2 linked regions of the Prochlorococcus marinus str. NATL2A genome follow. The protein of the gene in region 1 binds, or shares a complex with, the protein of each later gene. Links are inferred from orthologs where the notes say so. Each region holds a gene or a part of one and is shown on either strand. Other genes may lie near its edges. The genes, in order: PMN2A_RS02155 and lpdA.

What was found.
Region 2: the proteins of PMN2A_RS02155 (region 1) and lpdA are in contact, whole or in part, in a crystal structure (PDB 1EBD), measured with the Geobacillus stearothermophilus proteins. The link is inferred for Prochlorococcus marinus str. NATL2A from one-to-one orthologs. Residues at the interface, in WP_033016211.1 of Geobacillus stearothermophilus: Ile130, Ala131, Met132, Pro133, Arg136, Arg140, Glu141, Asn155, Arg157; in WP_049624544.1 of Geobacillus stearothermophilus: Pro340, Ser341, Asp344, Tyr345, Arg403, Asp406, Val408, Glu431, Ala432, Gly433, Asp438.

What each region holds. Positions count from the first base shown.
Region 1 is NC_007335.2:398,132-413,650, reverse strand. What follows is about bases 6,616-9,427. They hold PMN2A_RS02155 (dihydrolipoamide acetyltransferase family protein), read right to left. Parts: upstream 8,801-9,427; coding sequence 7,430-8,800; downstream 6,616-7,429. Other genes in these bases: PMN2A_RS02150 (YlqD family protein), read right to left, coding at 8,991-9,425; queA (tRNA preQ1(34) S-adenosylmethionine ribosyltransferase-isomerase QueA), read right to left, coding at 6,616-7,376. In the rest of the region: PMN2A_RS02195 (UDP-N-acetylmuramoyl-L-alanyl-D-glutamate--2,6-diaminopimelate ligase), read right to left, coding at 1-996; PMN2A_RS02190 (glutaredoxin family protein), read right to left, coding at 1,213-1,524; membrane protein insertion efficiency factor YidD, read right to left, coding at 1,521-1,760; rpsD (30S ribosomal protein S4), read left to right, coding at 1,852-2,460; PMN2A_RS02175 (trans-sulfuration enzyme family protein), read left to right, coding at 2,562-3,731; PMN2A_RS02170 (PLP-dependent transferase), read left to right, coding at 3,728-5,194; cysK (cysteine synthase A), read left to right, coding at 5,283-6,269; more of queA, read right to left, coding at 6,279-6,615; PMN2A_RS02145 (AMP-binding protein), read right to left, coding at 9,506-11,479; lipoyl(octanoyl) transferase LipB, read right to left, coding at 11,529-12,248; hpf (ribosome hibernation-promoting factor, HPF/YfiA family), read left to right, coding at 12,231-12,815; deoC (deoxyribose-phosphate aldolase), read left to right, coding at 12,830-13,513; DNA repair protein RecO, read left to right, coding at 13,513-14,313; PMN2A_RS02120 (glycosyltransferase family 4 protein), read left to right, coding at 14,430-15,519.
Region 2 is NC_007335.2:1,354,408-1,370,113, reverse strand. What follows is about bases 227-3,225. They hold lpdA (dihydrolipoyl dehydrogenase), read left to right. Parts: upstream 227-1,004; coding sequence 1,005-2,447; downstream 2,448-3,225. Other genes in these bases: trpC (indole-3-glycerol phosphate synthase TrpC), read left to right, coding at 2,490-3,225; PMN2A_RS07515 (TrmH family RNA methyltransferase), read left to right, coding at 227-1,008. Also shown: more of PMN2A_RS07515, read left to right, coding at 172-226; more of trpC, read left to right, coding at 3,226-3,377; sodX (nickel-type superoxide dismutase maturation protease), read right to left, coding at 3,411-3,788; sodN (superoxide dismutase, Ni), read right to left, coding at 3,763-4,233; PMN2A_RS07490 (FKBP-type peptidyl-prolyl cis-trans isomerase), read right to left, coding at 4,331-4,885; PMN2A_RS07485 (apolipoprotein N-acyltransferase), read left to right, coding at 5,049-6,512; tRNA 2-thiouridine(34) synthase MnmA, read right to left, coding at 6,524-7,738; PMN2A_RS07475 (bifunctional ADP-dependent NAD(P)H-hydrate dehydratase/NAD(P)H-hydrate epimerase), read left to right, coding at 7,783-9,330; PMN2A_RS07470 (RpoD/SigA family RNA polymerase sigma factor), read left to right, coding at 9,487-10,428; pdhA (pyruvate dehydrogenase (acetyl-transferring) E1 component subunit alpha), read right to left, coding at 10,443-11,519; PMN2A_RS07460 (IMS domain-containing protein), read left to right, coding at 11,634-13,688; ffh (signal recognition particle protein), read left to right, coding at 13,727-15,190; rpsP (30S ribosomal protein S16), read left to right, coding at 15,278-15,610; PMN2A_RS07445 (PhoH family protein), read left to right, coding at 15,648-15,706. UniProt on the Escherichia coli protein: Lipoamide dehydrogenase is a component of the glycine cleavage system as well as of the alpha-ketoacid dehydrogenase complexes.

The sequences.
Region 1 (15,519 bases):
ATTTAATGGGAGTCCCCTTTGAACTAAAATTCCTACTGCTTGCAACATATTCATTAAATTAAACTCACCTATTAGTGGTGAAATAAAATTTTCAACCCCAAAGGGCGTATGCAATTTCCCCTTGTATCCGTCTTGCATAATTTGAAGATTACTTATATATAAATCTGCTTTCTCTCTGGTTTGGGAGTTCTCTTTTAATGAACATGTCCAACATTTTTTGTTGAGCTCTTTTGCTAATTTTGCACCCCATTTATCGTCTATATTAATTACTGATCTAGGGCCACCATCTTCGATCAGATGTGATCGGAACAAACTAGCTTTAGCCTCAAAATAAGATTCCATTGAATCGTGATAATCTAAATGATCTCTTGAAAGGTTTGTAAATACTGCCCCATTAAAATCACAACCAGCAACTCTATTCTGAGACAAAGCATGTGAACTTACTTCCATTGCTCCATATTCAACTCCTGCCTGAACGGCTTTCCTAAGTTTTGCCTGCAAAGGGACCGCAAAAGTAGTTGTATATTTTGAAGTTTCCTCATGGTTAGGCCATCTATTAATTAATGTTCCAAACAAAGCGGATGGATGACCAAGCGAAGTAGTCAGAAATTCAATTAAAAATGATGTAGTCGTTTTACCGTTAGTCCCAGTAATACCTATCAAACAAATCTCACTAGATGGCTTACCCCAAAAATCTGCAGCTAATTTACCCATAAATAGTGATACTGGCTCTGGGAGAATAACTACGGGGTCTTCGTTAGTTGGCGGATTTAAAAGAGAAGCCTTTTTACTAATAATGGCTGCACAAGCACCTCTCTCAATTGCTTTTGCCCAAAAGTTCCCTCCATCAACTTTTTCACCGTCTAAACCTAAGAACAAATCACCTTTTTCGATTTCTCTAGAATCAGTGGAAAGATTTTTTATTTCTGGATTTGCTAACCCTGAGCGGACCTGAAGATCAATTGCTTTCAACAAAGTGTGCAGATAACGCGACAAAACAAACCTCGGATAATGAAAAATCAATGAACGCTCATTTCAAGTATAAAAAGATCTGCATGATTTTCACCACAAAATAAATCAACTTACGATTCAGTAATTAAAAAGAAATTTAATCATCTTCACAAAATAACTTTAGTTGTTAAAAAAATAAATTATGTTTTTCTCTTTGAAATCAATAAAGAAATTTATTAAAAAGAAGAATTGGTTATTTTCTTAAACTTTTTTGTACAAAATATTCAAATTCTTTTGTATCCAAGATAAAAGCATGTCTTCCTTTAAACGTGGAGAGACCCGAGGAAATTCAATATTTTTTAATAATCTAGTTGAGTCAAGAACTATTACTGGAACTTCATTTGTATACTTCATTTGTATATCTAAAGACACTGTTTTACTATCTATGTCGACAATGGAAAGTTCAATAGAAGGGTTTAAATTATCTAAACATATCCTAGATAATTTTTTTTCAAGTGTTTGACACAAGCAGCAGCCTTTACGTGAATACAAGATCAATACATCTGAGTTCATTTTTCTGGAACTGGGTCACACCCACAAGGGGTCAAAGGATGACATTTACTTAATCTTTTCAAAGTCAGCCACCCCCCTCTCCAGGGACCATGCTTATTAACGGCTTCTATCCCATAAGCACTGCAACTAGGGATAAATCGACAACTCGGTCCAAACAATGGCGAAATCCACTTCTGATAAAAGGAAATCAAACTAACAAAAACAAGTGCAATGGCTTTATTGATCTTTGTAAGCATCTTTAGATAGAATAATGAACTGGTGAATAAGGGGCCAATGGATTTATTCCAGATTACCCTTACCAGTAAACATTTTCTAAATTAAACCCCTATGTCTAGATACCGCGGACCTCGTTTGAGGATCACGCGACGCTTGGGAGACCTACCTGGTCTCACCCGGAAGGCCGCTAAAAGGTCTCATCCACCAGGTCAGCACGGCCAAGCCCGTCGCAAGCGCTCTGAATACGCGATCCGACTCGAAGAAAAGCAAAAACTTCGATTCAACTATGGTATTTCTGAACGCCAGCTTGTTCGCTACGTAAAGAAAGCTCGTGCTCAGGAGGGTTCCACAGGAACAAATCTCTTAAAGCTTCTGGAAAATAGGCTTGATAATGTTTGTTTTAGACTTGGGTTTGGGCCTACAATCCCAGGCTCAAGACAGCTAGTAAACCATGGACATGTAACTGTTAATGGCAGGATCACTGACATTGCAAGCTACCAATGCAAGGCTGGAGATGTTATTGCTATCAGAGACAACAAAGCTAGTAAGCAATTAGCTCAAGCCAACTTAGAATTCCCAGGTCTTGCGAATGTTCCTCCACACCTTGAGCTTGATAAAACCAAACTCTCGGCAAAGATATCTGCAAAGACAGATAGGGAATGGGTTGCTATTGAAATTAATGAATTGTTAGTTGTTGAGTATTATTCAAGAAAGGTATAGGCCCTCATAGCTTCTTTCTCATTAAATTTAATTATAGTGCCCCTTTCTTTAGGGGCTTTTTCATGTTTTTCTATAGCCTATAGAAAAACTATTCAAAGGATATGGGATCAGTAAAAAGAGAGAAGGAATTCAGCACTGGAGTAAACACAAGAGTCATTCATCACAAAGATAATTTTTCTGAAGGAACTGGTTCAATAATGCCGCCAATCTTTCCAACCTCAACGTTCGTTCATGGCAATGAGGGTGGCTTTGACTACACTCGTTCAGGAAATCCAAATTTTCGAATTCTTGAATCAGTTTTGTCTGATCTGGAAGAATGTAAGTTCGCAAGTGTATTTAGTTCTGGAGTCGCTGCGATTACAGCAATAGTCTCCACTCTTAAGGCTGGAGACTTAATCCTTTGTGAGGAGAATCTTTATGGATGTACGGTGAGATTATTTGAACAAGTTTTTAATCGTTTTGGATTAAAAACTCAATGGATAGACTTTACTAAGCCTAATTTCCAAGAAGTCATTTCAAATCACAAACCCGCGATGATTTGGATCGAAAGTCCTACTAACCCACTCCTCAAAATTATTGATATTGAAGGGATTTGTCATTTCGCAAATAAAATGAAAATACCTGTTGTTGTAGACAATACTTTTGCAACACCTCTATTACAAAGACCTCTTCAACTTGGAGCGACCTTATCTTTAACTAGCACGACCAAGTTTATCAATGGTCACTCAGATGCACTTGGAGGTGCCGTATGCACTGAGAGTGCTATCTGGAGAGACAAGCTAAATTTCGCCCAGAAAGCTCTTGGATTAAACCCTTCTCCCTTTGATTGCTGGCTTATTACACGAGGAATAAAAACTCTTCCACTTCGTCTAGAAAGACAAGTTAATAATGCATCTAAAATAGCTAATCAATTAGCCGATAATCCAGCAATAAAATATGTTCGATATCCTTTCAGGAATGATCATCCACAATGTAAATTAGCAAAAAGACAAATGGCTATGGGAGGAGCAATTGTTACTGCCACTGTTAACGCAACCCAAGCTCAAACCTATTCATTTTGTAAAAGTCTTCATTACTTCAAAATGGCAGAAAGTCTCGGTGGAATTGAAAGTCTTGTTTGCCATCCAGCCACAATGACACATGCTTCAGTGTCCAAGGAAACAAAAATAAAAATTGGAATTACTGATTCACTTATTCGATTTTCTATTGGATGTGAGGACATTGAAGACTTAAGTGCTGATTTGAATCAAGCCTTAGGAACTATCTCTTGACTGAAAGAAATTTACTAATTGATCCTTGCTGGAGTGCCAAAGATTTAGGAGAGCCTCTACCGAGTAGGCCACATGCTGTATCTGTTGCATTGCCTAGATGGGAAGATGTAATCGCATACGAAGAGAAGGTGCCAGCTTGTATAAATTCATTAAAAGCAATTTACCCTAGATTTGGATTTAATCCTTTTGTTGCCGAGATAGCTCGAAAATCACTTGAATTTCATGGCGAATCGAAGAAAAGCAGTTGGCCTTACCCCAACAGAGCTTCTGCTTTAAGTGCTCAAGAATATTGTCTTCGAAAGAATTCAGATTGTTTTTCAAAAATAGAAGACTTTCTTGGTGTTTCGTGTCTAATTATTGACCAAAAAAATACCTCTTCAGCAAAAGCCTTCTGGCAACACACTGGTCTTGGATTGTCTTCACGTGAAGCGGCAATAGCCCTTGGGAAAGAGAAGAAACCACTCACTTCAGATGGTGATTGCGCCAGAGAGGCACTTATCAAACGCTTAGCAAATATATACAATTGCGATAATAGTCTAATACGACTACATCGTTCAGGTATGGCTGCATTAACGACTATTATTTCAGCGATAAATTGTATTAAAGGAACTTCTTCGACGCTTCAAATAGGCTTCCCATATGTTGATGTACTTAAACTACCTCAAATTATTTTCCAAGGAAGCGATCTCATTATTAAAACAAAATTAAATCATATAAAAGAAGAGCTGGATAAAAAAAATCCAGCTGCATTAATCATAGAAATACCTAGCAACCCTTTATTGCAATGTGTTGACCTAATATCTATTTCAAAATTAGCTAAAGAAAAAAACATACCTGTCATTGTTGACGATACCATCGGTTCATCTCTAAATGTTCACCTGACTCCTTACGCAGATGTGATTTTTAGTTCTCTTACAAAAAGTTTTGCTGGGAGAGGAGATATTCTTGCTGGCAGTACTGTTATCAGTCCATACTCTAAATGGAAAAAAGAAATAGCTGAGATCATTCCTAAAGTTGCATTATCTACACTATCTGATTCAGATGCTATTGAGTTGGAGTTAACTAGTAGAGACGTAAAGGATCGCTTAAAGAGGTTAAATATATCTTGCTTAAAGCTGAAAGAAAAATTAGAAACAAAAAAAGAAATTTCAAAGGTTTTACATCCCCAATATTGTAAAAATTTTAATTCGCTATTAAAGAAAGGAGGAGGTTATGGATGTCTATTATCGTTTGAACTTAAAGGGGGGATTGAAGAATCAAAAAGAGTTTATGATTCATTAAGAGTAAACAAAGGGCCAAGTTTAGGTACAAATTTTACATTGGTTTGTCCATATGTTCAGTTAGCTCACTTCAAAGAATTGAAATGGGCTGAAAGTTGTGGTGTCTCGGAACACTTATTAAGAGTGTCAGTAGGGCTAGAAAATGAAGATGAGTTGTGGTCAAGATTTAATTCAGCAATATAAAAAAATCACTAATAAAGATTATCTAAATAACCAATTACCGAGATTTTTATATAGATTTAGAGTATTAGCTAATTAAGTCATTTTAAAAATGTCAAGAATCTATGAAGACAATAGTTTTGCTATTGGTCATACACCATTGGTCAAACTTAATTCGATCACAAAAAACGCAAAAGCAACAGTACTTGCAAAGATAGAAGGTCGTAACCCTGCCTACAGTGTTAAATGTAGAATAGGAGCAAATATGATCTGGGATGCTGAAAAGAAAGGTTTACTCAATAAAGATAAAGTAATTATTGAACCAACATCTGGGAATACTGGAATAGCACTTGCTTATACAGCCGCTGCTAGAGGTTACAAGTTAATCCTCACGATGCCTGAATCCATGTCAATTGAACGTAGGAGGATGATGGCTGTTCTTGGTGCTGAATTAATACTTACTGAAGCAGCAAAAGGAATGCCTGGTGCCATTGCAAAAGCGAAGGAAATAGCAGATAGCGACCCTAAAAAATACTTCATGCCAGGACAATTTGATAACCCAGCCAATCCAGAAATACATTTCAAAACTACAGGTCCTGAAATTTGGGATGATACGGACGGTCAAATTGATGTTTTAGTCTCTGGTGTCGGAACAGGTGGGACAATTACAGGTGTTTCTCGTTTCATAAAGCAAGAAAAAAATCATTCATTATTGTCTGTTGCCGTAGAGCCTACTCACAGCCCAGTAATAACACAAACTCTCAATGGAGAAGAAGTAAAACCCGGCCCTCACAAGATCCAAGGGATTGGAGCTGGGTTTATTCCTCAAAACCTTGACTTATCCGTAGTCGATCAAGTTGAGCAAGTCTCCAATGATGAGTCTATTGCAATGGCATTACGTTTGGCACAAGAAGAAGGTCTACTAGTTGGTATCTCATGTGGTGCTGCTGCTGCTGTGGCCTTAAGGCTGGCCGAAAAAGAGGAGTTCTCAGGGAAGACAATCGTTGTAGTTCTACCTGACCTTGCCGAAAGATATATCTCATCCGTAATGTTTGAGAATGTTCCTACAGGTGTTATTAAAGAACCATCATTAGCTTGACTCTTGGGTCTATATAACTGACTCAGGCGTTATCAACATCGCATCTCCATAAGAGAAAAATCGATATTTATTAGAAATAGCCTGTTTATATAGTTTCAACATACGTTTTCGACCAATTAGAGCACTAACTAAAAGTAATAGAGAACTTTTAGGTAGGTGGAAATTAGTGAGCAGTCCATCAATGACGGAAAATTTAAATCCTGGTTTAATTACCAAATCCACTTTACCTTCATACGGCTTCAAGGCGCCTCTTCCTGAAAGGTAAGCAGCCTCAAGGGCTCTCACACTAGTAGTGCCAACAGCAAAGACTTTCCCCCCATCCTCCTTACAATTAGTTATCGCTTTGATGGTCTCTTCAGTAACCTCTATCCACTCACTGTGTAAATGCAACTGAGATAGATCTTCTTTCTCTAATGGTCTAAAAGTTCCTAAGCCGACATGCAAAGTAATTTGAGCAATTTTAATACCTCTCGTTTTTAAATTTTCTATAAGTTCATCACTTAGATGTAAGCCCGCTGTGGGAGCAGCTATGGCTCCTGGTTTCGAAGCAAATCTAGTCTGATAGCTTTCCTCATGATCACTAGATTTGTCCTTATCTATGTATGGAGGCAATGGGACTTCTCCACATAAATCAAGTATATTTTCCATTTCCGTCCAACTAGTAAACTCATTTGAAAATTGAATAATTCTTCCGCCTGTTCTCTCATCCTTATCAATAACTTTCAAGATTAAAGAATTATCTCGTGACATATCCAACCACAATTGATCACCTCCTCTCATACGCCTAGCAGGACGACCAAGACAAAGCCATCGACCATCACCCCTCGGTTCCATTAGCAATAATTCACCTGCCCCTCCTCCTGACAATCGAATTTTCAATCTTGCTTTAACAACTCGCGTATTATTCACAACTAAAAGATCAGCAGGCTTCAAGATATCCTTTATGTCCCATACCTTTGCATGCACAAGGTTTAAAGAATCATCGAGGCCATCTTTAACAATCATCAATTTGGCATCATGCCTACTCTTGGTAGGTGATTGAGCAATTAATTCATTTGGCAAATCATAGTTATAGGAGCTTAAAAGATTATCTTTTTGATCTAACACATCAAATCAGGTTAAAGTAAGAAAAAATCACTTGTGGTTCGACCAATTAAATCTCACGACGAGAGGCTACAAGGGTTGTTTTCGATTAAGTAAGCCAAGTCCTTCAGGAATAGTGCTCCATCAGCCCCATAGATCACTCTGTGATCAGCGGTAAGATTGACTTGCATCTGTTTTTTGATTGAAATCGAACCATCTTTAGAAGCAACAACTTTAGACAATGAAGCTCCTACCGCTAAAATTGCTCCAGTCCCTGGGGGCAGAATTGCATCAAAACGATCCACACCAAACATACCTAGATTCGAGAGTGTAAACGTTCCACTGCTGTATTCTTGCGGTTCTAATTGCTTATTCCTCGCACGCTTAACAAGATCAGCCCATTGTAGGGATAAATCAGTAAGGCTCGTCTTATCAGCATTTTGCAGCACTGGAGTTATCAACCCTCCGTCCTCCATCGCAACTGCAACGGCTACATTTATTTGTGAAGGATAGGCAATCCCCTCAGAACTAAAAGCTGCATTCACCTGGGGGTGTCTAGCCAGGGTTAAGCCAACTGCTTTAGCAAGTAAAGCAGTCATAGTTACTCCATCAGATTTAACTTGTTTATAAAGATCATCCAATTCATCAGTAAGAATTGAATATCCGACTCTGAAACAAGGAGTATTTAAACTTTCCTCCATGTTCCGATTTACAGCTTGTTGAAGAGTGTTGAATGAAATTGTTTCCCCTCTAGATCCAAAACTTTTCCCTGGAGCAGGTGGCTTACCAGAGTCAACAGATTTTTTTTCTATGCGAGGCACGTCAGAAATGATTTTCGCTGGAGCATTACTTTCTGCAATCCAAGGAACGCTTATGGGTTGCCCTTTTGCACTTTGAACATCCTCAGCTTGTATTCGTCCATGAGGTCCTGAGCCCCTAACAGTTGCCAAATCCACTCCCATTTGAGAAGCAAGTTTTTTAGCTCTTGGGGAAGCAACTATTCGACCATCATTTAAAAACTGATCCTGATTTACAGAGGATTCTGAAACAAGAGGTGCAAGTGATGTCTTTGTAACTACTGTTGCTTTAGGAGAGTCAACAGAGGCTTGTTTTTCTTGAACTTGAGGCGATGAACTCTCTTTTTCTTGACTACCTGATTGAGGGGAAGGAGAAGGTGCATTTGCTTGAGCCTCAGCGATCTCATCTGATGTCTCAACGATCAATCCGATTGTCTCTCCAACAGGTGCAGAGCTGCCTGCAGGCATCACAATCGAAGCGAGAAAGCCATCTTGGAAAGACTCAACATCCATATCAGCTTTATCTGACTCAACAACTAAAACTGACTCACCTCTTTCAACTTTATCTCCAGGTTTTTTTAGCCACTCAACTATTTTGCCCTCAGTCATAGTTGAACTTAAAGCAGGCATAAAGATGTCATGAGTGGCCATAATTTGTTCCTATTTCCTTTATGGAGAGTTTGTGGCAAGGCTTCAAAAATTTCTATCTAGAAGCTTTGCAAGTATCAATACATACCAATGTTAGTTCTACATGAGTGTCCTTACAACGATAGGTTTTTTTATGTGGATTTCTTCTTAATATCAAAAATTATTTTTGGATTAATTGTAGTTCGACCAAATTTCAATCTTGATCAATTGCCTCTACTACGCCATCTCTGACCAAAATACTCACACCCATTTTACTGACTAAGTTATCACCAACTTTTAAATCACAAAAGCTGTCAATTTGTCCTTGCTCGACGATTTGTTCCATCTCCAACTCACGAACTTGAGATTGCTGTGACAGAAGATTTCTTTTTTGTTCTTCAAATTCTGATCTCTTTGAAGCAACTTGGTTCTGAACTTGAGCGACTTGCTCTTGAACTCTTGGGTCAAGGGGATTAGCGCTCTGACGTCTAATACCATCAACAATTTGTTGTCCTTCTTTTTCTAATTCACCCAGTTGCTGATCTATTGCTGATATTGCATTACTTAATTCACGCTCAGCCTCCTCTTTCCATGAAGGTGTGACAACTGCTCTTACAGTTATTGAACGTTTTATAGAAATTGAGTCCACCTGATCAATAAATTATGATTCGATCAATACGTTCTCAACAAAAGATAGTATTGGTCAATTTAATTGGCCAAACAAACAAATTACAAACCATATATTTCATTTATAAGTTTCAAATCACGTTGGATAATTTGTTCACGTTTTTGCTTAAGAGTTTGCGTTAACAAGCCATTTTCTATTGTAAATGGCTCTACTAAGGCAATTGAAAATAATCTCTCTTCTCTTCTAGATCCAAGACGATTTGCCAGTGCTTGATTCATTTCTAATTTTAGAGATTGTCTTAATTCATAATTTTCAGGAGATATTCCAAGAACAACTTTTGAATTCACACCCCTTTCTGCAAGCCATTCTTTTACATGATCAATTCTTGGAACAATCAAAGCAGCAAGATATTTTTGATCTTGCCCCAATAGAAAAGCCTGCTCAATCAATGAACTAGCAATCAAACATTCCTCCAAAGGTCCAGGCTCAATATTTTCTCCACTACTTAGCACAATCGTATCTTTTGCTCTTCCAGTCAGGATTAAGGATCCATCAGAAAGCAACATCCCTAAATCTCCAGTATTAAACCAGCCGGTAGCATCTAAAACCTTCTTCGATTCAGATCGTTTTCCTAAATAACCAGACATTATTTGAGGACCACGCGCAAGAACCAAACCTTTTTGACGCAGTTTTTTTATTTGGAATGTTTCAGGATCTACTATTTTTATCTCAGTCTCTGGTAAAGGTTGACCTGCTCCTCCACGTATATTCCTCCAAGGCCTTCTACATGTGAGGACTGGACTAGTTTCTGTTAAGCCATAACCAACTAATAATTCAACACCTAAAGCTTCAAAGAAAGAATCAATATGCGGAGCAATTGCACCTCCACCACTAATTGGGAATCTCAATCTTCCTCCACAAATCTTGGTAAGAATTTTTGGCCATAAGTAAATAGAAGAAATTCTATGCATTGGGTACCGCAGAAGAATCTCTATGAAAGAGCTAATTTGTTCAAAACTAGAAACACTCTCAATAGTTAAAAAATAAAGTTTTCTTCGAGCCAATTTATATGCCTTACTATTAGAAATCGCACTTTTTATCAAGGTCTTTCTCAGTCTCGGCATTTTATCAACAGCATCCTCAAACCCTAACTTTATTGACTCCCAAAGTCTTGGAACTGTTGCCATTACTATTGGCTTAACCCTTGGCAAATCTTCCTTAAGATGCCTAATTGATGTATATGTTTGAGTACAACCACAAGAAAAAAAATAATATTCTGCACTCCGTTCATATGAATGCCAAATTGGTAAGACACTTAATACAGGCGCACCTGGAGAAGGGTTCGCTACGCAAGCAAGAGACCTAATTTGATGTAATAAATTAGAATGTGTTAGTGGCACTCCTTTAGGTTTACCTGTCGTTCCAGAAGTATATAAAATGGTTGCTATTCTTTTTGGTTGCCTATCAATTATTTTCTCCTGTTTACTTACATTTTCTATATTCAATCCTTTCTTCAAAAAACTCTCCCATTCAAAAACGCCATCACAAGCTTTCCCCTCAAGTTGAAGAACAAATTTCAAACTATTGATTTGATCATCATTAAGCGAAAGTCTTTCCCAGACATCGGAGTTTTGAACAATCAATCCAACCGCATTTGAGTCTTCAAGAATATATCTAAGTTCACTAGGTGGAGCAGTCGCTCCTCTAACAGAGTCTGTTGCACCTATTCGCATAAGACCTTGATCGGCGATGAGCCATCTAGGACTATTTTCGGCAAAAAGAGCGACCACATCATCAGGTCCTACCCCAAGCTTAGTAAAGGAAAATGCTGCCTTAGAAATATTTTCAGCAAGTTCTTTATATGTAAAGCTTTCTGGGTGAAAAGTATGTGGTGAATCAACTGCCAATACATCGCTCAACTGAACTTTTAATAATTCCCAAATCTGGTCAACTTGAGTGATCTTATTAAGGTGAGATCTTCTATTAATTGCTTGTTCCTCTTTCCTATTAGGGATCCAAAAAGCCAAAGCATCCTCAGAAGAAAATATATTTTTTTGTGAGTTAGTTTTTGTCATAGCCAAAAAATAATTTGTTATTTTTTTAGTGATATTTAAAGAGGTTGATTTATTTTTCCCAGTTCAATTTAAAACGTCTTTTAACAGATTCCCTTAAAAGAGGCGTAACGTCACAGACTTTGATGCCAGGTATCCAATCACTCAATTTCCCTACTTTCACTTTATCTAGTCCACAAGGAATTATCTTTTCAAAACCAATTAGATCACAATCTACATTTAGTGAAAACCCATGCTGAGTCACCCATCTCTTGCAACCAATTCCTATTGAACCAACCTTTTTATCTTCACACCAAACTCCTGTTAAGCCATCTACCCTCTTCCCCTCCATTCCCAACAAGTCAAGAACATCAATCAGCACTTGCTCCAATTCTCTCAAATACCAAGATAAGTCTTTTTTGTGAAGACTTAAATTTAAAACTAGGTATCCAACGATCTGCCCAGGCATGTGATGCGTAACTTCACCTCCTCTCTCAATACTAAAAACTGGCAATGGAGAATTATTTTCTTCGAACAACAAATTTTTTTTATCGCTACCTCTACCCATTGTGAAACAAGAAAAATGTTCGAGTAGCCATACTGCTTGGGGTGAGAACGGTTGCTCAATAAGGTTTTTTTGAAAATTCTTCTGCCAACCTAAGGCAGTCTCAAATGGCACAATATTTTTAGGTTCAAAAAGAAAAGCGGAAGAAGATTGTGCAAGTTGAGGGGTTAGATCTAAGTTGCTATTAGGCCCTGTCTCAGGCGAAACAAAATGAAGCTTCTTATCCATGGACGCAATCTTGAATTAACTCAATCGCTTCGTGATTACACCAAAACAAAAATTGATAAAGCAACTCACAATTTCCAAGAAATGGTGCAAGAAGCTGATGTCCACCTCTCAGTCGCTCGAAATCCTCGCGTGCCACAACAGACAGCTGAGGTGACTGTCTTTGCAAACGGAACAGTAATAAGAGCCCAAGAAAGAAGTGAGAATCTTTATGCAAGCATCGACTTAGTAGCAAATAAACTTGCACGACAATTACGTAAGTACAAAGAGCGACATAACAGTCATAATGTTCATCATAATCAGTCAACGAAATCAGTCCAAAACGAAGACACTCAAAATTTTTCTTCCTCGGATCATTCACTCACTGAAGGCAAAGAACCACATCTACCTAGCCCAGGAGTCAGACGCAAATATTTCGAGATGACTCCTATGAATATTGAGCAAGCAAGAGTCCAATTAGACCTGATTGATCATGACTTCTATTTATTTAGAGAGGAAGAAGGATCCGCTTTGCGAGTTATCTATAAGAGAAATCACGGAGGATATGGCGTAATCCAAGAAAAAATTTAAATACTACTAGTCAAATGAGTAAAAACAGCGTGGAAGAAGCTCATGTCAATATTTCTAATGTGATTTATCAAGCAGTCCTAAATCCTCATTTTGATAAAGAAATGATTGTTCAGATTTGTGATGCATCCAAGCAAAATGGCTTTGCAGGTTTATGCACTAGTCTGTCCAATCTACCAATTGCTCGTGAACGGTTAGGAAGCAAAAGTACTACAAAATTAATCTCAGTTATCGCCTTCCCTTTTGGGTTTATCCCAACTTCTATCAAACGAAAAGAAGCCGAATATGCATTAGATAAAGGAGCAGAAGAGTTAGATCTAGTTCCAAATTATTTTGCATTAAAAGAAGGAAATATAGAACTATTTGCCGAGGAAATAAATCAAATAAGTGAACTTGGTATTCCAGTAAGAGTAATTATTGATGCAAATACCCTCTCAAACTTCTCAAGACTTTCCGTGGCAATTGATGCATTAATTGATGCGGGCGCAATTGGAATTCAAATAGGCAATGGTTTTGGGCCATCTGCATCAAAGGATCAAACTAATCATGTCTCTAAACTTGTTAAAAATCGCTGCTCAATTAAAACTGTAGGAGGTATTAAAACTTTTGATCAAGCAATAGAAATTATTGAAGCAGGATCAACATTTATTGGGACAAGTTTTGGTTTTGAAATTACCCAAGAACAAAAGAAAAAGGAATAATGAGTTTAAATCAAAGAATGAAAGGACTTTCTTTAAAAGTTGGACCTCTCGGCGAGAGTGACAGGCTATTAACCATACTTAGTGAAGAAAATGGAATATCTCGTTTTGCTATACCAGGAGCAAGAAAACCCAAAAGCAGGCTTGGAGCGACATCACCTTTTAATTTTTTAGACTTACATATAGTCGGAAAGAAAAATCTTAGGCGAGTTACACAAATAAAGATTCTTAAAAGTTATGGGGATCTAGGAAGAAACATCGAAACACTTTCAGCAGCCCAAGCGATTTCAGAGCTAATTATGGTTATGGTTGGCAATGAAGATCCTCAAAAAGATTTACTTAAATTAGTTTTAATCCATTTAAATAGACTAAATGACTTACATAAAACAGAATTTAATTCATTAGAAGCTTTAGCAATCAGCGTTCAATCGTGTGTTCATTTATTGGCTCTAGGAGGATATTGCCTACCACTTCAAAACTGTTGTCATTCTGGTTCCAGGCTGATACCACCTATTGGAGAATGGAGCTGGAAGTGCAGCTTTATACCTGAAGAAGGTTTTGCTATTGGAACAATTCCTAATGCAAGCGCAGAACTGAATCCATCTGAACTTGCTTTACTTCAGAGACTATTACTTGAAAAATTACCTTTTCACAGTAATGGGAAATTATTAGGTCCTAAAAATGTCTGGTTAAAACTACTGAGAATTGTTGAAACCTGGATTGAAACTCATTTACAAAAAAAAATCACATCTCTTGAAATGATGAGAGAAGTAATAATTAGTAATGAACTAAATACCAAGTAGTAACTTATATTTAAATTTTTTTTAGAAAATCTTATTTATAAATTATTTAACTATTAACAATAGTTTGATTAGAAATATATGATAGCTGCTAATTTAAAATACCGGTTTTCTAGAGTTTGACCCATATCGCCTGGCTAGGCAAAAAAACACCTTTTTGCGGGAATGTCTGTTATGGGCTTAGCACGACTGAAGAGCTCAAAGAAAGAGGATATCAAACAAGTTTTATTCATTTTGATAACCCAATGAGGGATGGGAATAATAAGACTTCCCTCTTGGCGAATGATCCCGACGTAAGTCTTCCTTATTTAATTAAATCTCAGGTTTACACAATTCCTTCTCTAAATGCGCAAAGGGAGCTTAGAGAATCGCTCTCAAGACTGAAACCTGATTTAGTTCATGCAAGTCTTACGCTTTCTCCATTGGATTTCCGACTGCCTGAGCTCTGTCATCAACTTAATTTACCTTTGATAGCAACTTTTCACCCAGCTTTCGATTCAAAGCTCAGAAATCTTACGGCCAATACACAGCAACTTACCTACCAACTTTATGCTCCATCATTAGCTAAGTATGACAAAGTAATTGTTTTTTCAGATTTACAAGCAGAGGTTCTCGCAAAACTAGGAGTAAAAGAGAGCAGACTAGAAGTAATACCTAATGGAATTGATATAAAGAAGTGGAACACGCTTAAACCACATAATTCACAAAATGAACTTCATTTCGAGATAAGGAAAAAGCTTGGTTCTGAGAGAATATTTATCTATATGGGTAGAATAGCTTCTGAAAAAAATGTTGAAGCTCTACTACGTGCATGGAGATTTGTCCAGCCAAAAGGATGTCGATTAGTAATAGTGGGAGATGGTCCACTAAGGCCAACACTCGAAAATCATTCAATTTCCAACAAAGAAGATAATGTGTTTTGGTGGGGATACGAAGCTGATCAAAATAAAAGAGTCGCTCTTCTTCAAATCGCTGAGGTCTTTTTACTTCCAAGTCTTGTAGAAGGATTATCTATTGCCTTGTTGGAAGCTATGGCAACAGGAACAGCATGTGTCGCGACAGATGCTGGAGCAGATGGAGAGGTGCTTGAAAATGGAGCAGGAATCATACTTAATACTGAGGGTGTAACGTCTCAATTAAGGACTCTTTTACCTGTTTTGCACGATCAGCCAGTACTTACCCACGAACTAGGTAGACGTGCACGCTTAA
Region 2 (15,706 bases), 960 kb from region 1 along the record:
AAATTGATGGGTTCAAATTAAATATTGATAATTTTGAAAGTTTGAATAAAATTTTTATATAGTTTTTATTGAATTTAATAAGAAAATAAGTGGTTTTTAATGCAAGAAACTTTTCTGCTTTTCAAAAATTAAATAATTTGAGGTTAGAAAATTAATCATTCATATTCTCCATTGATTACAAGTAAAAGAAACCCTTTGGTTCGAAAATTAAGGGGTCTTTTGAAAAAAACTGGACGTGAAGAGCATTCTTCTCTTTTGCTTGAGGGGTCTCATTTGTTAGAAGAGGCTTTGAAAACAAATTTTTTGCCAACAGAAGTTATTGCAACTCCTGAATGGTGTGATCAGCATGAGGAGATTTTAAAAAAAATAGCTTCAAGAACTTTGTTAACCCTAGTAACCAAAAACGTTTTAGAAACATCTTTGTCAACAGTCACACCTGATGGTGTCGCAGCGATATTCCCAATGCAAGGGTTACCAAAATCGGGAAAAGCCCCTAAACATATTTTGGCTTTGGATAGGATTCAAGATCCAGGTAATTTGGGAAATTTATTTCGATCAGCTCTTGCTGGTGAATATGAGGCTATGTGGTTAGCTTCTGGAGCCGATCCACTTAATCAAAAGGTTTTAAGATCCTCCGCTGGCTCAGTTCTCCATATGCCTTTTGAACGGATTGGACATTCATCTTCTTCAAGTATTGAAATGCTTGTTTCAAAACTCAATATTGCAATTGATGATAATTACCAAGTAGTAGGGACAATTTCACCAAATAAAATTACTGATAAGAAAGTGAAACCTTATTGGGAATTAGACTGGGATCTCCCTACAGTATTGGTTCTTGGTAATGAGGGTTCAGGTGTTCATGCTTCAATTGAAGCCTGTTGTACAGACTTTGTTACGTTGCCTCATAGCTCATTAGTTGATTCACTTAATGTGGCATCTGCTGCAGTTCCTCTCTTGTTGGAGCGACAAAGAGTAAAAATGGTTAAGGGTATGCAAAAAAAATCGTGAGTGAAATTTCTTTTGACTTTGACTTGATTGTTGTCGGAGCTGGATATGGAGGTTTTGATGCGGCTAAACATGCGGCAGAGGCTGGCTTGAAAGTGGCGATTGTCGAATCAAGAGATATGGGTGGGACCTGTGTTAACAGAGGCTGTGTCCCCTCTAAAGCATTACTAGCTGCCAGTGGTAAAGTTCGTGAGCTTGCAGATGTTCCTCATCTTTCTGAATTTGGGATACATTCGGCTCCGGTTAGATTTGAACGTAAAAAAATAGCCGAACATGCAAAAAATTTAGTCGAGACAATTCGAAAAAATCTAACTAAAACATTGGAAAGATCTGGAGTTGAGATACTTAGAGGAGAAGGACGTTTAGAAGGCAATCAAAAGGTCGGTTTAAGAGAAACTAATGGAGTTGATAGAATTTTTTCTGCTAGAGATATTATCTTAGCTACAGGCTCAGACCCTTTTGTACCGCCTGGAATTGAAATTGATGGACGAACTGTTTTTACAAGTGATGAGGCTATTAATTTAGAATGGTTGCCAAGATGGATTGCAATAATTGGTAGTGGCTATATAGGTTTGGAATTCGCTGATATTTATACAGCTTTAGGTTGTGAGGTAACCATGATTGAAGCCCTTGATAAAGTAATGCCTACTTTTGATCCAGATATCACGAAAATTGCTTCAAGAAACCTAATTGATAAAAGAGATATTGAAACTCGAGCTGGTGTGTTTGCTACTAAAGTTAAGCCAGGTTGTCCTGTCGAGGTCGAGCTTACAGATGCAAAGAGTCGAGAAGTAATTGAGGAGTTGCAAGTTGACGCTGTTCTGGTCGCAACAGGTCGAGTACCGTCGACTGAAAATCTAAATCTACAATCCGTTGGAGTTGAAACAACGAGAGGTTTTATTCCAATTGATGATCAGATGAGAGTATTGGTAAATGAAAAACCGGTTTCTAATCTATGGGCAGTCGGAGATGTTACGGGTAAGTTGATGTTGGCCCATACCGCTGCAGCGCAAGGGAGTATTGCTGTAGAAAATATTTTAGGAAAAGCAATAGAAATTGACTACAGAAGTATTCCTGCAGCGACGTTTACTCACCCTGAGATAAGTTCCGTTGGACTCTCGGAAGAAGAAGCAAAAGATCTAGCGAAAAACGAAGGCTTTGAACTTGGAATTGTTAGAAGTTATTTTAAAGCGAACTCTAAGGCCTTGGCTGAATTAGAAAGTGATGGAATTATGAAGTTGATTTTTAATAAAGAGACGGGAGAGGTCCTTGGGGCTCATATTTATGGATTACATGCGGCTGATCTCATACAAGAGGTTTCTAATGCAATTTCTAGAAGACAACGAGTTAATGACTTAGCAAAAGAAGTTCATACTCATCCAACATTAAGCGAAGTTGTAGAGGTTGCTTATAAGCAGGCATCTTTACAAATAAAGAAGTAGTAAATCAAATTTTATCTTTATAGATCATTAATTATTTAAATTATGGAAATTAGAAGAAGACCTCCTAACCCAAGTATAAAAGTAGCTAATTTAGAGTATGCAATTCCTCACCCAGATTCAAAACCTAAAAATATTTTGGAGGAAATTGTTTGGGAAAAACATCTAGAAGTTGAGATTGCAAGAAAAAAAGTTTCGCTTGAAGATTTAAAGAAAAAGATCAAGGATTTACCAAAAACAAAAAATTTCATAGATGCATTAAGAAATAGTAATTCGAAACCAGCACTAATCTCAGAAATAAAAAAGGCTAGTCCAAGTAGAGGGATAATTAGAGAAGACTTTGACGCGAAAATGATAGGTAAAATGTATCAAGAGGGGGGTGCTAACTGCATATCGGTCTTAACAGATAAAAAATTTTTTCAAGGTGGTTTTGATGTCTTAGTGGAAGTTAGAAAGGAAATCATAATCCCAATCCTATGTAAGGACTTTATCCTTTACCCCTATCAGCTTTACCAAGCAAGAGCTGCTGGTGCTGATGCTGCACTTTTGATAGCGGCAATTCTGACTGATTCTGATTTAAAGTACTTATCTAAGGTCGCTGAACATTTGGGACTTACAATATTAGTAGAGGTTCATGACTCAGAAGAACTTGAACGAGTACTAAATATTAATGTATTTAATTTAATAGGTATTAATAATAGAAATTTAAAGAGTTTTAAAACTGATCTTGAGGTTACAAAGAAATTGGCCGAGAATTATGCTAACCAAATCAAGGAAAATTCTATTACTTTGGTAAGCGAGTCAGGTTTATTTAATCGTGAGGATTTGGATTTAGTGAAGAGTTATGGGGCTGATGCTGTTTTAGTTGGTGAATCTCTTATGTCACAGGAAGATATATTAGGTGGAGTTAAAAAGTTAATTGGCAACTTATAAATTACGGACAATATCTTTGCCAATCTCATAAGTCTAGTTAGAGAAGATTTTGTCTACTTTCCCAATGATTAAATCTAATTCAAATAAACCCAATTCTCGAGTATCAGTGCTTGACAATGAGTTGTCTCCCCTTAAATCAAATTTATTTTGATAAATCCTATGAATTCTTTTAATTATTAACTTATTTTTTGTTTTTGGATGAGAGGCAACGACGATATCGCCAATCTCTAAGTCAATATTTTTTGGGTTTAACTTTGTATAAGTTACTAAATCGCCCTCTTTAAGAGTTCTTTCCATAGAAGTACCGACAACACGTAAATGTTGTCGGTAACCGATTATTAAAGTAAATAAAGTAAATAAGTCTGGCTTGTGGAAAAGACTTTTATCAGCTTGCGGTAACCCAGCTATCACTTCTACCTTTTGATGACCAAAACATCGAGTGAATCTTTTGTACAGCTGCTAATAATTCTTCTGCCTTGGTTTGATCAATATTTACCTTGCATGCACTACAAAGCTTTGCTGCTTTCCAAAAAGTGTCATGAAGATCTGGATATGTAGCTAAGTGCTCAGGCTTGAAGTAATCAGTCCAGAGGATTAGAAGTTCTTTTTTGGCCTTTTGTGATTCTTCTTCTTTAATCGCAACGAAGCGAGAAAAAGTGTTGTTATAAGCTGAAATGGAAGCTTGATCGTTACCAGCTGGAGCTAGAGCAATAAGTTTTTTTGTCATAGACAAAACTGCTTCTGCGGTAACTCTTGCTGAAGAAGGGTCATATACACCGCAAGGTCCGTCACAGTGAGCGTGAACAGATTTTGCTGGAAGCTTTTTAAAGATTGATGTAAGTGTTTCGCTCAACATCTGAGAATAATTTGTGAACATTATTTTTTTTACATTAATGGCGTTTGTCAACAAACGCCATAACTTTATCTAGAGCTTTCTGAATAATTTAAGAAACTCACTTAACACCTAATAATTCCACTTCAAACGTTAAAACTGAATTAGGAGGGATTGGACCTATTCCTCTGCTGCCATACCCCAATTCTGGTGGAATGACTAATTTTCTTTTACCTCCAACTTTCATTCCTGCGACTCCCTCATCCCAACCCTTTATCACCATCCCTGCACCTAAAGAAAATTCAAAAGGACCTCTCCCATAACTGCTGTCAAATTCTTTCCCATCATCAAGAGTACCCTTGTAATTTACTGAGACACTTGTTCCTGGGGTGGCTTCTTGACCATCACCTAAAACTAATTCAGTAATTTTTAGCCCACTTGAAGTTACTTGAGATGCTCCTATCTCAGCTCCTCCAAGAGGAGAGTTGCTTGCACTGGTTTTATCTGAAGCCATAGTAAAAAGTGATGGATTTGGGTCTTCTGGGTCTAATTCAAATGGATTAGTTACAGACTCGCTGGTTTTTGTGGATTGCCTTACATCCGCTTGGATTGGTTGGTCAATTTGTAAGGCATTCGTTGGAGTCGGTGAGATGATTTGGCTAATCACTGCAATCATCAAGCAGCTAAGGCAAACAGAGAAGCTAATTAAGATTTCTCTCACAGTAATATTAAGTACTCGAAAATATTCTTGCAGATTAATACCCAAATTACATCCATTTAAAAGATAACTAACCAGAGAGTATGAATTTTGTCGGTGTATATTTAATTAAATTGGATTTATGAATAATATCTATTCTCTTTTTATTAAAGCCTTTGCTGGTGGAGCTCTAGCAGGAATCTCTCTTAGTGAAGGCAATTATATTTTCATGCTTTTGGGAATATCTTTACTTTGGCCTGCTAGTAAAAATCCATGGGGAGGCTTTTGTTGGGGTGCGATGGCTATTTTATGGAGTCATAAGTGGTTGCTATCTTTGCATCCAATTAGTTGGGTAGGGATAAGCTCAAATTTAAGTTTACCAATAACCATTTTTATATGGCTTTTTTGTGGAGCCTTTGGAGGGGGGCTGGTTTTTATTTGGTCAGCTTTGAGTTGCTTTTTGGCTCCTGGAAGACTTCAGTTTTCTAAATTAGAAAATAAGTTTATTTATGCCGTTTTATTGTCAACAATATGGGGGCTTTCTGAAGAACTACTATCTAGAGGCCCTTTGTTTTGGATGGGTGTAGGGCCAAGTTTATTACCACAAGATAGATATTTGGCTGGATTAGCAAGATGGATAGGTTCGGGCGGCTTGGCCACCATCCATCTTTTAGCTGGATGGTGGATATGGCAACTTTCAATTGCTTTTCAAGCTAGAAAAAAAGCCAAGAAATTTATTATTCTTGGCTTTGCTTATTTTTTGTTAGCTCATTTACTTGGATTTATCTTGTTGTTTGATTCTCCAACTGATTCATCAGAAAAGGTTGCGATGTGGCAAACAAATATTCCAATAAGACAAAAATTTAGTCAGGAAGAGATAAATGCTTTGCCCTCAAAAGTAAATAGAGCATTAACTGAAGCTTTTGAAATGAATGCATCTTTTTTAATCGCTCCAGAAGGAACGTTGCCTCTGGATAGATCAAAGATTCGAGATTTTTCTATTAAATTTCTCTCTGGAGGTTTCAGGAAAATAAATGGTTCTATACGAAGTTCACTATTAGTCTTTAATCCAGGTGAAGAGTCTTTTTCGGATGTGTTGGACAAATCTAGATTAGTCCCGCTGGGCGAATGGATTCCTGAATTGCCTAATTTTTTGAAAGATGGTCTCTCGGCAGTAGGTGGAATTGAAAGTGGAAATCCATCAAGACTTCTTGATTGGGAGGGGCCTTCTTTTGCAGGTGCTATTTGTTATGAATTGAGTAATGGGAAAGCTATAGCTAAAGCAGTAAATCAAGGGGCAAAATGGATTTTAGTGATTGCAAATTTAGATCCCTATCCTATTTCTTTGCAGAAACAATTTTTATCTATTGCTCAATTAAGAAGTATTGAAACATCAAAAAATTTAATATCTGTCTCTAATACCGGACCAACATCTTTGATTAAAAGTAATGGAAGAATTGATACCCTCCTCAAGCCAAATGAAGAATTAGTTCAACTAGCTGATCTGGAATTAAATGGAAAGAAAACACTGTACACATTAATTTCTGATTTACCAATGATAGTAGTCATTCTGATAAGTTTAATAGGTGTTTTACGATTACGTTAGTATGGTTGATATTAATACTCTTTTGAAATAAGTCCCCCTCCTAATACATAATCACCCTTGTAAAATACTGCTGCTTGTCCAGGCGTAATTGAAAATTGATCTTTTTCAAAATGAATATTACATTTATAACAATAATTTTCTTTATTACTATCAAAAATTGGTATTAACTTTGCTTTCATTGCTTTACTTCTATATCTAATTTGTACCTCAACTTCAATTGGTTCTTGAGGCGCTTCAATTGATACCCAATTTATATCTTTTACAATACATTCTGACTTGCCAGAGTCTTCTCTTGGGGCAACAATTACTCTGTTTAAAGAGGCATCAATTTCAACAACATGTAAAGGCACTTCCCAAGCAATACCTAATCCCTTTCGTTGTCCTATTGTGAAATGCTGAATTCCATTATGGGAGCCTATTATTTGACCGTTTTTAAGTACAACCTCTCCTTTCTTTTGAGGTAAATACTTATCAATAAATGCATTCATTGATCCGTAATGTTCAGCAAGACAAAGGTCTTGGCTTTCTGGCTTTTTGGCAGTTTTTAATGAATGTTTAAGAGCTTCTATTCGTGTTATCTCTTTAGTTAATTCTCCAAGTGGGAAAATTGTTTTTCCTAAAATTTCTTGAGGGAGATCATACAAAAAATAGCTTTGATCTTTGTTGAGATCTTTACCTCTTAAAAGCTTATGTCTTTTAATTCCATCACTCGGAAGATCATTCTCATTGAAAGATTCGTTTGAGTATCTAATCCTTGCGTAATGCCCAGTTGCGATCTTTTCGATATTTTTATTTTCTTTAACCCATTTGAGCATTTCTGAGAATTTGACTGATTTGTTGCAGCGCGAGCACGGCAAAGGAGTAATTCCTTCCTCATATCCTTTTAAGACGTTATTGATGATTTCTTTTTGAAAGATTTCTTTTGAATCAACTATGTGATGCTTGATTCCAAGTTGATCACATATCCCTGCAGCATCAACTAATCCATCAGAGCAGCAAGAACCTTTTCCTTTCATTAGCCACAAAGTTAATCCTTCTACATCCCATCCAGCTTTACAGAGTAGAGCAGCCGTTAAGGAGCTATCTACTCCTCCGGAAAGCCCTACTACAACTGAATGACTTCCAGAAAATGTTTGCAGTCTTTTTAATGTTTTCTCGACTGTTTCTTCTGAAGGCAAATGATTTAAAACTTTTTTTGTTTCTCTTGTTTCCACATTCATGGGCATTGATAGTAGCTTCTATTCATAGTGGGTTTGGTTGCTTTTTGATTTTGAATTGGCCTCAATCTGATTCGGAACATTTGATGGTTTCTTCAGAGCAGATGCAAAACATAGAAAAAGAAATGTTTTCTATGGGTATGCCTGTTGAAGCTCTGATGGAAAAAGTGGGAATTGGTATTTCTTCATGGATATTAGACAGGCATGGGTTGATTGAAAATGGTGCAATCGTTTTGGTAGGGCCTGGTCACAATGGAGGCGATGGACTTGTTGTTGCGAGAGAACTTTATATGGCAGGCGTTGATATCTCTATTTGGTGTCCATTCCCATTAAAAAAACAATTAACACAAAAACATTTTCATTATGCAATGCAGATTGGGATTGAAAACTTGGAGCGTAAACCCGATTCAAATTCAGATTTATTATGGATTGAGGCTTTATTTGGATTAGGACAATCAAGAATTATTTCTGATGAAATAATTCGCCTATTGAATTCGAAGAAGACCTTTAGTCCTGAAAAGTTAATTAGTATTGATGTCCCTGCAGGATTAGACTCAGATAATGGAAATATAGTATCAAATACATCATGCAAAGCCAGTTCTTCATTAACCTTGGGTTTATTTAAGTCGGGATTAATTCAAGATTCAGCTATTGATTATGTAGGTAATTTAGAGAGAGTAGATATCGGAATTCCAGATAAGATCTTAGCTGGTTTTCCTGAAACACAGCCTTTAAGGATTTCTTTTTCAGATTTGTCTACTTTTGTTTGGCCCATGCTTAGTAAAAGTAAAAGTAAATATCAGAGAGGAAGAGTTCTGGTGATTGCAGGGAGTGAGAAATACAGGGGAGCAGCATCCCTTGCTTTGAATGGAGCTTTAGCAAGTGGGGTAGGTAGTGTTAGTGCATTTTTGCCCAATTCCGTTTCATCTGCTCTTTGGATTACTCACCCTGAAGTCTTGTTACTTGGAGATCTAACTGCTTTTCAGGACGGTTCTTCAGATTTCTCCAAAGTTTTAAATGAAGTTGACTTGAATAGGTTTGACTCGATTTTGCTCGGACCAGGATTGGGGATTGCAGACGAAAAAGATTGTTTTGGCTCTGACTTGCAGGATTTCAAAGGCCTACTTGTTCTTGATGCTGATGCAATTAATAGGCTCTCAATAACATCAAAAGGTTGGGAGTGGCTAAATGATAGGGAAGGTCCCACTTGGCTTACCCCTCATCTTGAAGAATTTAAAAGGTTATTTCCTTTAATTGATTGCTCGAATCCATTGAAGGCTGGAATTGAAGCTGCAAAAACTTGCAGTTCTTCTGTCTTATTGAAATGTGCTCATAGTGTTATCTCTGATCCAGAAGGTAAAACTTGGCAAATAGGGCAAGTGAATTCAAGTGTTGCAAGAACTGGCCTTGGCGATGTTTTGGCTGGGTTTGTTTCAGGGATGGGTGCTTCTGGACTGGCAAGTGATAAAAAATTGGATACAAGTTTGCTTGCTGCATCAGCTTTGATGCATGCATATGCAGGGGCTTTTTCTATAAAAGGGAGCACAGCGAGCACTATTTGCACTTTTCTTGGTGAATTAATAAAAAAGGAAAGCACTTGAAATGTTTTGAAACAACCATCTTCAAGGCATTAAATGGTCCATTTGGTGTCATTTGTTAACTAATCGTCAACAGAATCTGAAGCCTTCATGAAACCTTGGCATCTTTTGCGATTTCTGTAGGAAAGTCTTACCACTTTAGTACGGGGCCAAGAAACAATGGTTTCAACTGCACCCAAGCCTGCTGAATCACAAAAACGACGCAGCAGTGATCCAATTAGTTGGTACCTTTCCTCCATAGGACGAGTTCCTCTTTTAACTCCTGCTGAGGAAATTGAACTTGGTAATCAAGTTCAAACGTTGATGAGTCTTACCGAGGATGGCCAGATTAAAGAGCAGAGCAAAGAATTTACCTCTCATCAAAGAAGATTGATTCGAATTGGAAGAAGGGCAAAGGAAAGAATGATGAAGGCCAATCTTAGGTTGGTTGTCAGTGTTGCAAAGAAATATCAGGGAAAAGGTCTTGAACTTTTAGATTTAGTTCAGGAAGGTTCTCTTGGGTTAGAAAGAGCGGTAGAAAAATTTGACCCTACTCGTGGATATAAGTTTTCTACTTATGCATTTTGGTGGATAAGGCAAAGCATGACTAGAGCAATAGCTTGTCAGTCCAGAACAATCCGATTACCTGTTCATTTAAGTGAGAGATTAGCGACCATTAGAAAAGTCAGCTTAGATTTGGCTCATAAGCTCGGTGCAATGCCCAGCCGTATTGAAATAGCTGAGGCAATGGAAATTGAGTTAGAAGAACTTGATTCGATTTTGAGACAAGCTCTGACCACAAGCAGTCTTGACGCACCCGTTAATGGAGATGAAGGTCGTAGCTTTTTAGGTGATCTAATAGCTGACGGTTCTGGAGAAGAACCTCTAGATAAGGTAGAACAAAAAATTCATCAAGAACAACTTGGAAGGTGGTTAAGTCATTTAAGCGAACAAGAACAGCACGTTATTAGGCTTAGATTTGGCTTAGAGGGTAATGAAAGACATACTCTCGCAGAGATAGGAAGATTGTTACAGGTTTCACGCGAGAGGGTAAGGCAAGTTGAGCTAAAAGCTTTAAGGAAATTGAGGAATCTCACTAGAAAGCTTCCAAGTGGAATTTGATTTTTTATCTAATTTTAGTTTTCTGCCCAAATATATTTTGTTAACTCACTAGGGTCAGGCTCTGGGGCGTTTAAAGCAAATTCAACTGCATCGTTAACTTCTAGATCAATTTCTTTCTCAATATTTTTTAATTCTTCATCAAAGACTAAGCCAGAACTAGTTAAATCATTTTTTAACTTTTTAATTGGATCTCTTTTAGCCCAGAATTCCTTTTCCCTCTCAGATCTAAGCTCGTCTGGGTCAGCTAATGAATGCCCCCTAAATCTGTAAGTGAGACACTCTATCAAAGTGGGGCCTTCTCCAGCTCTTGCCCGTTCTAGGGCCCTTTCGGCAGCCCCTCTTACTGCTAAAACGTCCATACCGTCAATCTCTTCGCCTGGCATACCAAATGCTGAAGCTTTTCTCCATATTTCTGTCTCACTAGTTGCTCTGTCATGGGCCATCCCAATTGCCCATTTATTATTTTCGACTACAAATATGATCGGTAATTTCCATAGCTGGGCCATATTTAAACATTCATAAAACTGACCAATATTGCAAGTACCATCTCCAAAAAATGCTGCAGTTACAGAATCACTATTTTCTTTAAGAGCCTCTCTTTTATATTTACTGCTGAAAGCTGCTCCAAGGGCAACTGGAATACCTTCACCAATAAAGGCATAACCTCCAAGTAGGTGATGTTCTTTAGAGAACAGATGCATAGATCCACCTCTGCCTTTACTGCAGCCTGTCTCTTTCCCAAATAGCTCGCTCATCACCTCTTTCGCAGGGACTCCAGCACTCAGAGCATGAACATGATCTCTATAGGTACTGCAAAACCAGTCGTGTTTGCGTTTCATTGCACCAATAACACCTGTACTTATTGCTTCTTGCCCGTTGTAAAGATGAACAAACCCAAACATCTTCCCTCTGTAATACATTTCAGCGCATTTATCTTCAAATCGTCTTCCCAAAGTCATATCTTTGAAAAGATTTAAACCAATTTCTCTATTGATTTGAGCTGGTTTGGTGTTTCCAAGATTGCTTAGCCTGTCGGCGTGTTCCCTGTGCTGAATAGGGTTTTGGCCTGTTTTGTCCTGGTTGTGAGACATGACTTCGTTCATATTCACTTATCAATCCTTTTTAGACTTTAAGCGTCAATGGATGCAAAATGGTTAAAACCCCTTACGATGCCTAGAGCTTTTTTTCTGATTACCTAGTAGCGATTGGAATTACCTATTGATCATTTTCGCTTATTGGGGGTTAGCCCTTCTGCAAATGCTGAAGAGGTCCTCAGGGCTTTTCAGCTAAGGCTAGATCGTCCTCCCAAGCAAGGCTTTACTTATGAAGTTTTAGCTCAGAGGTCTGAGCTTCTAAGGCTTTCTGCTGATCTTTTATCTAATCCTGCTGAACGACAATCTTACGAACTCGCTTTGATTGAGGGTTCGTCTGGGCTTGAATTATCTTCAAATAGAGAAGTTGCTGGTTTACTTCTCTTGTGGGAATCAAATGCTTCTTTCCAAGCTTTCAAGCTTGCAAAAAAAGCATTACAACCTCCACAAGCTCCAGCCTTGGGAAGTGGTAGAGAGTCAGATTTAACATTAATAGCAGCTTTAGCTTGTAGAGACGCTTCTATTGAGGAGCAAGCTTGCAGAAGATACGCTTCAGGCGCTGATTTGCTTCAGGAAGGCATACAGTTATTGCAGAGGATGGGAAAGCTTGTTGAAGAAAGAAAAACCCTTGAATCCGATTTAGAGTCTTTACTTCCATACAGAATTCTTGATTTATTAAGTAGAGAGAAAGAAGACGAAAAATCTCATCGGGAAGGCCTGATGTTGCTGGATGACTTTGTTAATAAAAGAGGTGGACTCGAAGGAAAAAGAAATTCAGAAAAAATAGCAGGATTAAATCAAAATGATTTTGAGCTATTTTTCCTCCAAATCAGAAAATTTTTAACTGCTAAAGAACAGTCAAAAATTTATGTAAACTGGTATAGAAGAGGTTCCGAAGATGCTGGCTTTCTTGCTGCTTTTGCTTTGATTGCTTCTGGCTATTCTTATAGGAAACCAGAACTCTTGCAAGAAGCTCGGAAATATCTTCGAAATATCAACATTAATGGCTTTGACCCTATGCCATTAATTGGATGCCTAGATCTTTTATTAGGAGATGTCACGCAAGCAGAGTCTCGTTTTCGAAGTAGTTCAGATGAGAAATTAAAAGACTGGTTAGACAATTACCCAGGCGAAACATTGGGAGCTCTATGCGACTACTGTAGAAATTGGTTGAAAAAAGATGTATTAGTAGGTTTTAGCGATGTTGAGATACAAACTGTAAATCTTGATGATTGGTTCGCTAGCCAAGAAGTTCAAGTTTATGTAGAGCAGTTGGAAGCAAAAGGGGCATTAGGTATTGCAAAAGCTGGATTTTCTTTCTTATCGTCATTGACCCCTGAACAACAAATTGAGAATAATTCATCAAGAAACTTGGAGGAAAAAGCAGATTTGCCAATGCCGGGTGGGGCTTTAGGTGAGAATTTTAATGAAAGCTCTTTCAAATCACGATTAGATATTAAAGAAATTTTCTTAAGATCTAATTTGGTTGAAAAGATAGTTTCAAAATATTATTCAACATTTGAATTGATAAAAAACTCAGATTTCAAATCTTTCATATTAAAACGTCCGATATATACAAGTTCTTTAGCATTTATTGGTTTATTTATTGTTGGAACAAGCTTAGGAGTCCTTACGCAAAGAAAACCCTCGCAAAATAATGATCTCAGCAATATCTCTAAGTCTGAATTGGTTAAACCAGAAGATATTAAAAATAGAGATAATGTATCAACTAAAATAGAAAATAATAAAGAAAAATTAGATTTAAAAAAATCAATTCCTCTTACTTCATTAGACCCCTCAAATCAAGAAATTAAATCTCTTGTTGAATCATGGTTGGAAGGTAAGGCGGACATTTTGAATGGTTCGGAAAGTCAGTTTCTTTCTTCTGTTGCTAGAACCTCTCTATTCAATAGAGTTATTGAACAGAGAAAGAAAGATAAACTATTAGGACAAAGACAGATTATTAATGCAGATATAACTTCAATCAATATTGTTCAAAAATCTGACAGGAGAATTGCAGCAGATGTTGAATTAGACTATCAAGATAAATTGATTAGTTCTTCGGGTGAGATTTTATCTGAAACGGTTATTCCTTCTTTGAAAGTTAAATATATAATAGGTAAGAATAAAAAAAACTGGCTAATAGTTGACTATATTAGTGGAAATTAAAAAATAATTTTTTAAATTATTTCTGTAACTCTAAGAAAATGTTTGAGGAACTAACTAATCAATTTGAAGATGCTGTAAAGGCATTTAAAGGTGAAGCTAAAATTTCAGAGGAGAATGTTGATGAAGCACTTAAGCAGGTCAGACGAGCTTTATTAGATGCAGATGTCAGCTTGTCTGTAGTAAAAGAATTTATTGATGAAGTAAGAGTAAAGGCAGTTGGAACAGAAGTTGTAAGAGGGATAGACCCTGGACAGAAATTCATTCAAGTAGTTCATGAAGAACTTGTGAATGTTATGGGAGGAGAGAATGACCCCTTGGCAAATTCAGAGGAACAGCCAACGGTCATTTTGATGGCTGGACTTCAGGGAGCTGGAAAGACAACCGCTACAGCAAAGCTTGGATTGCTTCTTAAAGAAAAAAATAAAAAGCCATTACTTGTGGCTGCCGATACTTACAGACCAGCCGCTATTGATCAATTAGTAACTTTGGGAAAACAAATTGATGTTGAGGTTTTTAATTTAAGTTCTAATTTAAAGCCGGAGGAGATTGCTAAAAAAGGCTTGGAAAAAGCTAAAAATGAAGGATTTGACACTGTTCTTGTAGATACTGCTGGGCGGCTCCAAATTGATACCGACATGATGGGAGAGATGGTTCGAATTAAAGAGGCCGTTCAACCAGATGAAGTTTTATTGGTAGTTGATTCAATGATTGGCCAAGAGGCCGCAGACATCACCAGAAGTTTTCATGAAAAAGTAGGAATAACAGGCGCTGTACTCACGAAGCTAGATGGAGATTCGAGAGGTGGAGCTGCTCTTTCTATAAGAAAAATCAGTGGAAAACCAATCAAATTTATAGGTACTGGAGAAAAGGTTGAGGCATTGCAACCTTTTTATCCCGAGAGGATGGCTAGCAGAATCTTAGGGATGGGCGATGTTTTAACTCTTGTCGAAAAAGCACAGAAAGAAGTTGAAATTGCTGATGCAGAAATCATGCAAAAGAAGCTTCAAGAAGCAACTTTTGATTTTTCAGATTTCGTAAAACAGATGAGGATGATAAAGCGAATGGGCTCGTTAGGGGGGCTGCTGAAAATGATTCCTGGAATGAATAAAATTGATGATGGAATGATTAAAAGTGGAGAAGATCAACTTAAAAAAATCGAGGCAATGATTGGTTCAATGTCAGTAGAGGAGAGGAATAAACCTGAATTGTTGGCAGCGCAACCATCAAGACGTCGAAGGGTTGCAAGTGGCAGTGGACATAAGCCAGCAGACGTTGATAAGGTTCTCGCGGATTTTCAAAGGATGCGAGGCTTGATGAAGCAGATGTCTACAGGAGGAGGTCTTCCCGGTATGGATGGAGGTCTCCCTGGTATGGGTGGACTCCCTAGTATGCCTTCATCTGGTGCTAATCCATATCAGTCAAGAAAAGGAAAAGGAGGTCCAGGTTTGCCCCCCCGAAGGCAGCGACCAATTAAGAAAAAGAAAGGTTTTGGTGATCTTTAGAGATATCAAAAGGCTAAATTAATCATCCGTGGAGTATTATCAAGATGAAGAACCTTTGAGTTCAATCCACTTACAAATAAATCGAAGATGATCAAGCTCCGCCTCAAGCGGTTTGGTAAAAAGCGTGAAACCAGTTTTCGTCTAGTTGCATGTAATAGCACTTCAAGGCGAGATGGTCGCCCCCTACAAGAACTAGGCTTTTACAATCCAAGAACCAAAGAAACCAGATTAGATACAGAGGCTTTAAGAACTCGACTAGGGCAAGGTGCACAACCTACTGATGCTGTAAGAACTTTATTAGAAAAAGGAGGACTCCTTGAAAAGAAAGTTAGACCAGCTGAAGTCCTAGGTAAGCAAAAACAAGAAAAAGAAAGATCAGCAAAGAAAAAAGATGCAGCTGCATCCGAAACTTCTGAATAAGAAGTTTTGATAAGTATCAATAACTTCAAAAAATTTTATGTCTGAAGCAACCACTGAAGGTCGCTTTTGTATAGATCTGCCTGATTCCGATGCTGC